Regions from separate parts of the Shigella sp. FC1967 genome, predicted to be linked through region 1. Evidence: predicted binding sites of a transcription regulator. Region 1 holds the regulator's gene; the other holds the start of a gene.
The links. The regulator ArgR, encoded in region 1, controls arginine synthesis, uptake and breakdown. The targets are predictions, from matches to a motif close to ANTGAATAAAAATACANT.

Region 1 (4,427 bases):
AAATTAATTTTACGTGGCCGTTAGTATAGCGAAAAGTTTTTAACAATACCCGTTTTTTGCCAAACATGTTGCGTTCTGACGTAAAAATAAGCAACAAATAAAAGAAAGGGATATTTTCAAAGATGAAAAAACCGGACGAATAAGAAGCCCGGTTTATCTATGTGAATGTGAAACGAATGGATTATTCTTCGTCTGGATATTGCGCCATAAAGCTTTCAGCTTGTTCAACCATCGATTTAGTCCCTACAAAGAAAGGCATACGTTGGTGAAGCTCTTTTGGTTCGATATCAAGAATACGCTCTTTACCGTTGCTTGCTTTACCGCCAGCTTGTTCGGCTAAGAACGCCATTGGATTGCATTCATAGAGTAAACGTAATTTACCAGTAGGGTGGCTTGCAGTACTTGGGTAAATATAAATCCCCCCCTTCAGTAAATTGCGGTGAAAATCAGCAACTAAAGAACCAATATAACGGGTGGTATAAGGGCGGTTTGTTGCTGCATCTTGTTCTTGGCAATACTTAATGTATTTTTTTACCCCTAATGGGAATTTGATGTAGTTACCTTCGTTGATTGAGTACATATTTCCTGTTGGTGGGAAATGTACACTTTCATGAGATAAACAGAATACACCTAAAGAAGGGTCGTAAGTAAAGGCATGAACACCACAACCTGTTGTATAAACGAGCATGGTTGATGAACCATAAACGACATAGCCAGCGGCGACTTGGCGATGACCTGGTTGTAAGAAGTCATCTAAAGTGACAGGTTGTCCAATCGGTGTAATACGGTGGTAAATAGAGAAAATTGTTCCGACGGAAACGTTTACATCAATATTTGACGAACCGTCTAAAGGATCCATTAGTACAACATACTTGGCATTTTCAGCACGATCACCTTCAAAGATAACAATATCATCTTCTTCTTCTGATCCGATACCCGCAACTTCACCGCGTGCTTTTAATGCAGCTTTCAGTTTCTCATTCGCGTAAAGATCCAGTTTCATCTGGGCTTCACCTTGAACATTAGAAACACCGTTAGTACCAAGAATATCGACTAACCCTGCTTTGTTAATATCACGGTGGATAATTTTAGCCCCAAGCTTAATTGCTGAAAGTAATGCAGTAAGTTCACCCGTTGCATGGGGAAAATCTTGTTGTTTCTCGACGATAAATTCGCCTAATGTTTTCATGACGCAGGTCCTGAATGTGAGTGGGTAAAGTAAAAAAGGAGAGAAAATCTCCTTGGTGGTGGCAAGTTTAGCCAAAGAATCGGATGATTCAAAGGTTAATCCGTTTCTTATCTGCTTTTTGATCGTTAGAATAGTGACCAACTTCATGCTATTGGACAGAAATTCATGCACATTCATATTCTTGGTATTTGTGGCACCTTTATGGGAAGTCTTGCCATTCTCGCTAGAGCGAAGGGACATAAAGTTACAGGCTCAGACGCTAATGTTTATCCACCCATGAGTACTTTACTAGAAAATCAGGGAATCGAACTGATTGAGGGATATGACCCAAAACAATTAGAACCTGCCCCTGACATGGTGATTATTGGTAATGCAATGACACGAGGAAACCCTTGTGTTGAAGCTGTACTTGAAAAAGGTTTGCCTTATACCTCAGGCCCTCAGTGGCTACATGACTATATTTTACCTGAACGTTGGGTGTTAGCCGTCGCTGGAACTCATGGTAAAACTACAACAGCAGGTATGCTGGCTTGGGTTTTAGAAGATTGCGGTTATAAACCTGGCTTTTTAATTGGCGGTGTACCGGGTAATTTCCAAGTATCTGCACAGTTAGGTGAAAGTCCTTTCTTTGTGATTGAAGCTGATGAATATGACAGCGCTTTTTTTGATAAGCGTTCTAAATTTGTTCATTATTCTCCACGCACATTGATTTTAAATAACCTTGAATTCGATCACGCTGATATTTTTGATGATTTAGCGGCAATTCAAAAACAATTCCATCATTTAGTTCGTATTGTCCCGGGCACAGGAAAAATTATCATGCCTGATAGCGATATGAATTTAAAACAGACCATTGGAATGGGATGTTGGAGTGAGCAAGAGTTCACAGGTGAAACAGGAGATTGGCAAGCCAAAAAACTCAATAATGACAGTAGTCATTTTGAGGTATTCCACAAAGGTGAGCGAGTCGGCGAAGTGTCTTGGGGACTTTCAGGTGAACACAACATGCAAAATGGTCTAATGGCGATTGTTGCAGCGCACCATGTTGGTGTTTTACCCGCTGATGCTTGTGAAGCATTAGATAAGTTTATTAATGCACGTCGTCGCTTAGAGCTACGTGGTGAGGTCAACCAAGTCAGTGTTTATGATGACTTTGCGCATCATCCCACTGCGATTTTGGCAACGCTTGAAGCGTTACGCAGTAAAGTTGGTGGAACCGCTCGTATTATTGCCGTATTAGAACCTCGTTCAAACACTATGAAAATGGGAATTAGCAAGGATGATATCGCCCCGGCATTAGGGCGTGCTGATGAAGTCTTTTTATTCCAGCCACCTAATATTCAATGGTTAGTGAGTGATATTGCTGAGCATTGTGTACAGCCAGCTCGTTGGAGTTCAGATCTGGATACGCTAGTTGATATGATTGCGAAAGAAGCGCAAGCGGGCGATCATATTTTGATTATGAGTAATGGCGGTTTTGGCGGTATTCACGAAAAATTGCTTACAAAATTAGCACAGCCTAAAGAGTCGGATAGACAGTATTAAAAATAAGCAAGCCACTGAAAATTCAGTGGCTTGCTTTTTGAAGTTGTCGAAAGGCTAATTATAATTCTTGATCAAAAAGATTTAGAATCGCATCTCGTAATTCTTCTGTGGAAAATCCCGGTGCCGGTGTTGAGAAAATAGTATCATCACCTGCAATACTGCCAAGGATCCCTTCTGCTTTGCCTAATGAGTCTAATAAACGTGCAATAAGTTGTGCCGCACCTGGACTCGTTCTTATCACCACAACAGAATGATTATGATCGATATCGAGTACCAGATTTTTTAGTGGGCTGCTTGCTGTTGGTACGCCAAGCTCAGTAGGAAGGCAATACACCATTTCCATTTTGGCGTTACGGGTTCTTACTGCACCAAATTTTGTTAGCATACGAGAGATTTTTGACTGATTAATATTATCAAATCCAGCCTCTTGTAATGCAGTCACAATCTCGCCTTGTGAACTGAATTTTTCTTCTTTCAGCAGGGCTTTAAACGCTTTAACCAAGTCTTCTTGCTTAGAAGGAATGCGCATAGTTCACCTTTAGTGAGTTATCAATAACCTGCGTATTATGCAGAGAAGTGAATTTTTATGCAACATAAGACGAAGAAAGATGAGTGATAGCCTCCTTAAAATTGTAAAGTAGAATGTACTACAAAAAATTTTATTTACAGTGCGTGAATGTGATAATTTAAAGAAAGTAAAGCATTTGTTAAATAAATGATAAGCTTAAATGATTATCACGAGGATGATGGTGCACTTAACATTTTGTCATATTTATTGAAATTATTTATCAAAAGAGTGTCCACTATCTCATTAACAGATAAGCAATTTGTTTAGAATAACCGAAGTGTTATTTTTCACTGTAAATGCCTTATTATGCAATGTTACTGTTAAATAATTGTTTTTTTAAAGGTGAGTTGCGTAAGAGTGAGTATCTCGAAGGCGTTCCACTATCTCGTAAACTAAGGAGTATCAGAATGAAAGTAGCAGTTCTCGGTGCAGCAGGTGGTATTGGTCAGGCACTGGCACTTCTTCTTAAAAATCAGCTTCCAGCTGGTAGTGAACTCTCTTTATATGATATCGCTCCCGTTACACCGGGTGTCGCAGCTGACTTAAGCCATATCCCGACTCAAGTGACTGTAAAAGGTTTTGCGGGTGAAGATCCTTCTCCTGCGCTAAAAGGCGCTGATGTTGTCCTGATTTCTGCGGGCGTTGCTCGTAAACCAGGCATGGATCGTTCAGATCTTTTCAATGTTAACGCAGGTATTGTGCGTAACTTGATTGAAAAGGTTGCACAAAATTGCCCGAAAGCACTTATCGGAATCATTACTAATCCTGTGAATACAACCGTTGCTATCGCAGCAGAAGTGCTTAAGAAAGCAGGCGTTTATGATAAGAAACGTCTTTTCGGGATCACCACTCTTGATATTATTCGCGCCAATACCTTTGTTGCAGAACTAAAAGGTAAAGATCCACAAAAAACCAATGTTCCGGTGATTGGTGGACACTCTGGTGTGACTATTCTCCCTCTATTATCTCAAGTTGATGGCGTTTCATTTACCGATGATGAGGTCGCGGCATTAACTAAACGTATTCAAAACGCAGGTACTGAGGTTGTTGAAGCAAAAGCGGGTGGTGGATCAGCAACACTATCTATGGGTCAAGCCGCTGCTCGTTTTGGTCTTTCATTAATTC
Region 2 (4,427 bases), on a different contig from region 1:
CGCTGCTGGGGCTTTATCGGTATTAATTTCGTAAGACATGTAAAACTCCTGTTTTTATAAGATTAACGCTAACATTCGATTAGTGTGGCGCTATTATAGCCAGTGCTTTAGGTTAGCAATATGACAGATGTCAGGCTTTATCATAAAGTCTACAAGTCTAAAAAGAAAATAAACGTAGAGCTAGAGGGGGGGTTAACACTGGTTTTAAACCATAAAAATGGGCAAGTGATAGTAATATTTTTTATAAAAAAGAAAAAATAGACTATTTTTATTTTTACTAAAAAATAGTCTTGGGACTTTTAAGAGATAATTATTCTATTTTTATAAAAAAATGATCTGCCCTTGCGGGCAGAGAGTGAAAAGAATTAACGAATGACGGCGTGGCGTTCGAACTCTTTTTCACAATACTTGCAGGTTAATACAACATCTGAGGCCAGTTTTTTTACTCGGAAACTACTTTGTACTGGCTCGTTATGACTAATACAGTTGCTATTAGGACAAGGTACTACATCTTCAAGTAGCTCTGGTAAGCTTAATGCCATCTTATTAACGACTTGATAATCATCGATAATATTTACAGTTGCTTGAGGCGCATACATTGCTAAACGGTTTGCTTGTTCTGAGGTTAAAAAGACATTTTCAATTTTTATTAAGTCTTTCTTGCCTAAGTTTTCAGATGGTAAATTAAAGCCGACTGTAATTCTTTCGTCCGTTTCAGTTAAACGAAACAGGGAGAGAATTTTAAAGCCCACCTGCGCTGGAATATGATCAATAACAGTCCCACGTTTGATAGCTTCAACTTTTAGTTTGTGATCATGTGTCATGGTGTGCTCCTTATTAAAGAACTAAGTTTTTATTCAGAACTAAGGCAAGTAATGCCTGACGTGCATAGATACCGTTGCCTGCTTGTTGGAAATAATAAGCGTAAGGCGTTTTATCGACATCTGTTGTGATTTCATCAATACGTGGTAGTGGGTGTAGGATCTTGAGATTTTCTTTCACATTCACAAGGTCTGCACTGGTCAAGATAAATTGTGCTTTAACATTTGCGTATTCAGATGGGTCTAAACGCTCTTTCTGCACGCGTGTCATATAGAGGATATCCAGCTCTGACATGACTTCATCTACGGTTTCATGCTGGCTATATTCAACACCTTTTTCGTCCAGTAAGTGAAGAATATGTTCTGGCATGGCGAGTACTTTAGGGGCAATAAAATAGAGATGATTGCCTGTAAATTTCGCTAATGCTTGTGCTAGTGAGTGCACTGTTCGACCATATTTTAAATCACCAACCATTGCGATATTGAGATTATCTAAGCGACCTTGTGTTTCTTGAATGGTAAACAAATCCAGTAAAGTTTGTGTTGGATGTTGGTTAGCACCATCTCCAGCATTCAGTACTGGAATATCGCCCGCAAATTCAGAGGCTAAACGTGCTGCGCCTTCTTGAGGATGGCGAATAACAATGGCGTCAGCATAAGTACGAAGAACCGAAATGGTATCCGCTAATGTTTCACCTTTTTTACCCAGTGAAGTGTTGCTTCCATCAGAAAAACCGACAACTGATGCGCCTAGACGGTGGATCGCTGTCTCAAATGATAAGCGAGTACGTGTTGATGCTTCAAAAAAGCAACTCGCAATCACTTTGTCTTTCAACAATTCGTTGTTAGGTTGCTGTTTTAGTTTATTAGCAACGTGAAGAACAGACTCCAAATCTTCTCGGTCCAGATCATTGATGGAGATAATATGCTTTTGGTAGAGCGGATTAGTCATTAGAGTTCTCCTTTAGCGATGAATTGTGCGATAGAGGGTTTTTTATAGGCCAAAAAAAACCCCTCAATAAGAGGGGTTTTAAAAAATTGGGCTATTGGAAAAAAGAGAATGCGCTTGCGACCCGCTAAGGTGCTTGTTTTTGTTACAAATTGGAATAGGCGCTGTTTCATCTTTCCTCCTGACAAATTGTGGCGCATTATACGCATCTTAATGTTGCACGCAAGCGTTTGCTTTTATTTTTTACAAAAAAAAAATTTTTTAATTTAAAAATCAATAAGCTTGAGTTTGAACGAAGAAAACACCTATTTTTTATCAATAAAAAAAATAGGTGTTTTGCATGATTATGTATTTTAGAAAGGATTGGCAAGGGTAGCGACCATCACCGCTTTGATCGTGTGAAGACGATTTTCAGCTTCATCAAATACAATGCTGTGTTTTGATTCAAAAACCTCATCCGTAACTTCAAAACCCCCATATAGGTTAAATTCTTCAGCTAATGCTTTACCCATGGTTGTTTCTTCATCATGAAAAGCGGGTAAACAGTGAAGGAATTTAACGTCTGGATTGCCTGTTAATTTAATCACATCCATATTGACCTGATAAGGCTTGAGTAAAGCAATACGCTCTTGCCAAACTTCTTTCGGTTCACCCATAGAAACCCACACATCAGTGTAAAGAAAATCCGCATTTTTAACGCCTTCAGCAACATTTTCAGTGAGTGTGATATTTCCACCATTCTTCTTGGCAATCTCTTGGCATTGCGCCACTAAATTTGCTTCTGGCCAACATGCTTTAGGGGCAACGAGGCGTAAATCCATACCCGTTAATGCCGCCGCTTCCAGTAGGGTATTTCCCATGTTATTACGAGCATCACCAAGGTAAGCAAAGATCGTTTCTGATAACGGCTTAGCTTGATGTTCAGTGATAGTGAGTAAATCAGCTAATAACTGTGTTGGGTGAAATTCATTAGTTAAACCATTCCAAACAGGTACACCTGAATATTGAGCAAGGGCATCTACCGTTTTTTGACCGTAACCCCGATACTGAATACCATCATACATACGGCCTAGTACTCGAGCGGTATCTTTTATCGATTCTTTATGCCCAATTTGGCTTCCGCCTCCTAAATAAGTCACTCTTGCGCCTTGATCAAAGGCAGCAACTTCAAATGCACAACGGGTACGTGTTGAGTCTTTTTCAAAAATCAGTGCGATATTTTTTCCAGTAAGATATTGCGTTTCCTGACCTGATTTTTTAGCTTTTTTCAATTGTGCTGACAATGTAAGTAGTTGCTGAATTTCTGCAGGTGAAAAATCAAGTAAACGTAAGAATGATTTTTGATAAAAAGGGTTCATAGCGTAATATCCTATTATTGAATTTATATTCAATTTATATCAATAAATATTCATCATCAACCCCTAAAGGAAAACTTTTAATTTAAACAGTCTGCGATAAGGGTGGCATATTAAGTATGGAGTGTTGATTCGCCCTGTGGGAGAATGAAGAAGATACCTTTCAGACTATTGCGGAGCATGATTATGGCGGACAGCAAAGAATTAGCAGAACAACGTGAAGAAACACGTCTTATTATTGAAGAATTACTGGAAGATGGCAGTGATCCTGATGCACTGTATGCCATTGAGCACCATATTTCTTGTGAAAATTTTGAAACCCTAGAAAAAGCAGCAGTTGAAGTCTTTAAATTAGGTTACGAAGTCACTGAGCCTGAGGAAATCGAAGTCGAATCAGGTGAGATCTTAGTTTGTTTTGATGCAGTGAGTGAAAGTGGTTTGAATGCTGAACTTATTGATGCCCAAGTTGAGCAATTAATGAATTTAGCTGAAAAAATGGGTGTCTATTACGATGGTTGGGGGACTTATTTTGAAGATCCTGACGCAGAGTATGATGATGAAGACGGTGAAGACGAAGACGGCGAAGAAGAAGAGTCTGATAAGTCATCTCGCTTACATTAATTTTTGCTAAATGTTGTCCCTTGTACCTGAGTTATCAGTGCAAAATAATAGCACCAGCCACAAAAGTATTGCTTTGTGACTGGTGTTATTGGTTTTAGGGGAAGGTCATTAATTCATTACACCAAATATGCCATTGTCATAATCATCAAAAGCTTGTTGTAACTCTTCTTGAGTGTTCATCACAAAAGGCCCTTGGCCTGCAATAGGTTCATTAATCGGCTTACCCGTTAGAATTAAAACAATGGTGTCACCCATTGATTCTAATGTCAGTGTATCGCCATGATTATCTAACACTACCATATCGTGTTGGCGTGCAATTTCACTGTCATTGATATGTACCGCACCTTTCACCACAAACAGCATTGCATTGTGACCTTCTGGAATACGGTAATGTGAAACACCTGCGCGATTTAAACGCAGATCCCACACATTTAGCGGTGAGTAGGTCATTGCGACACCTTGTGTATTGGCGTAATCACCCGCAATCACTCTGACATAACCTTGGTTATTCGGTAATTCAACATGAGGGATATCCTCTGCTTTCAGCGCCTGATAACGAGGCTGTGTCATTTTGTACGCTGCTGGCAGATTCACCCAAAGTTGTACCATTTCCAAAACACCGCCTGCTTTGGTCATTTTTTCAGAGTGATACTCTTTATGCAAAATACCCGAAGCGGCAGT

Region 2: argF (ornithine carbamoyltransferase) is a predicted target of ArgR. The motif match lies at 3,145-3,162, and genes of this name have one in related genera.

The regions. Positions count from the first base shown of each region.
Region 1 covers NZ_MIIZ01000133.1:3,414-7,840, reverse strand. Annotated here, with positions in the region: gene fbp (class 1 fructose-bisphosphatase) at 182-1,189, opposite strand; gene mpl (UDP-N-acetylmuramate:L-alanyl-gamma-D-glutamyl-meso-diaminopimelate ligase) at 1,355-2,734, shown strand; gene argR (transcriptional regulator ArgR) at 2,793-3,263, opposite strand; partial or broken gene mdh (malate dehydrogenase) at 3,710-4,427, shown strand, end outside.
Region 2 covers NZ_MIIZ01001276.1:769-5,195, reverse strand. Annotated here, with positions in the region: gene BHE89_RS21065 (RidA family protein) at 1-39, opposite strand, end outside; gene pyrI (aspartate carbamoyltransferase regulatory subunit) at 366-824, opposite strand; gene pyrB (aspartate carbamoyltransferase) at 838-1,773, opposite strand; gene BHE89_RS24015 (hypothetical protein) at 1,773-1,943, opposite strand; gene argF (ornithine carbamoyltransferase) at 2,124-3,128, opposite strand; gene rraB (ribonuclease E inhibitor RraB) at 3,312-3,746, shown strand; gene BHE89_RS21040 (pirin family protein) at 3,855-4,427, opposite strand, start outside.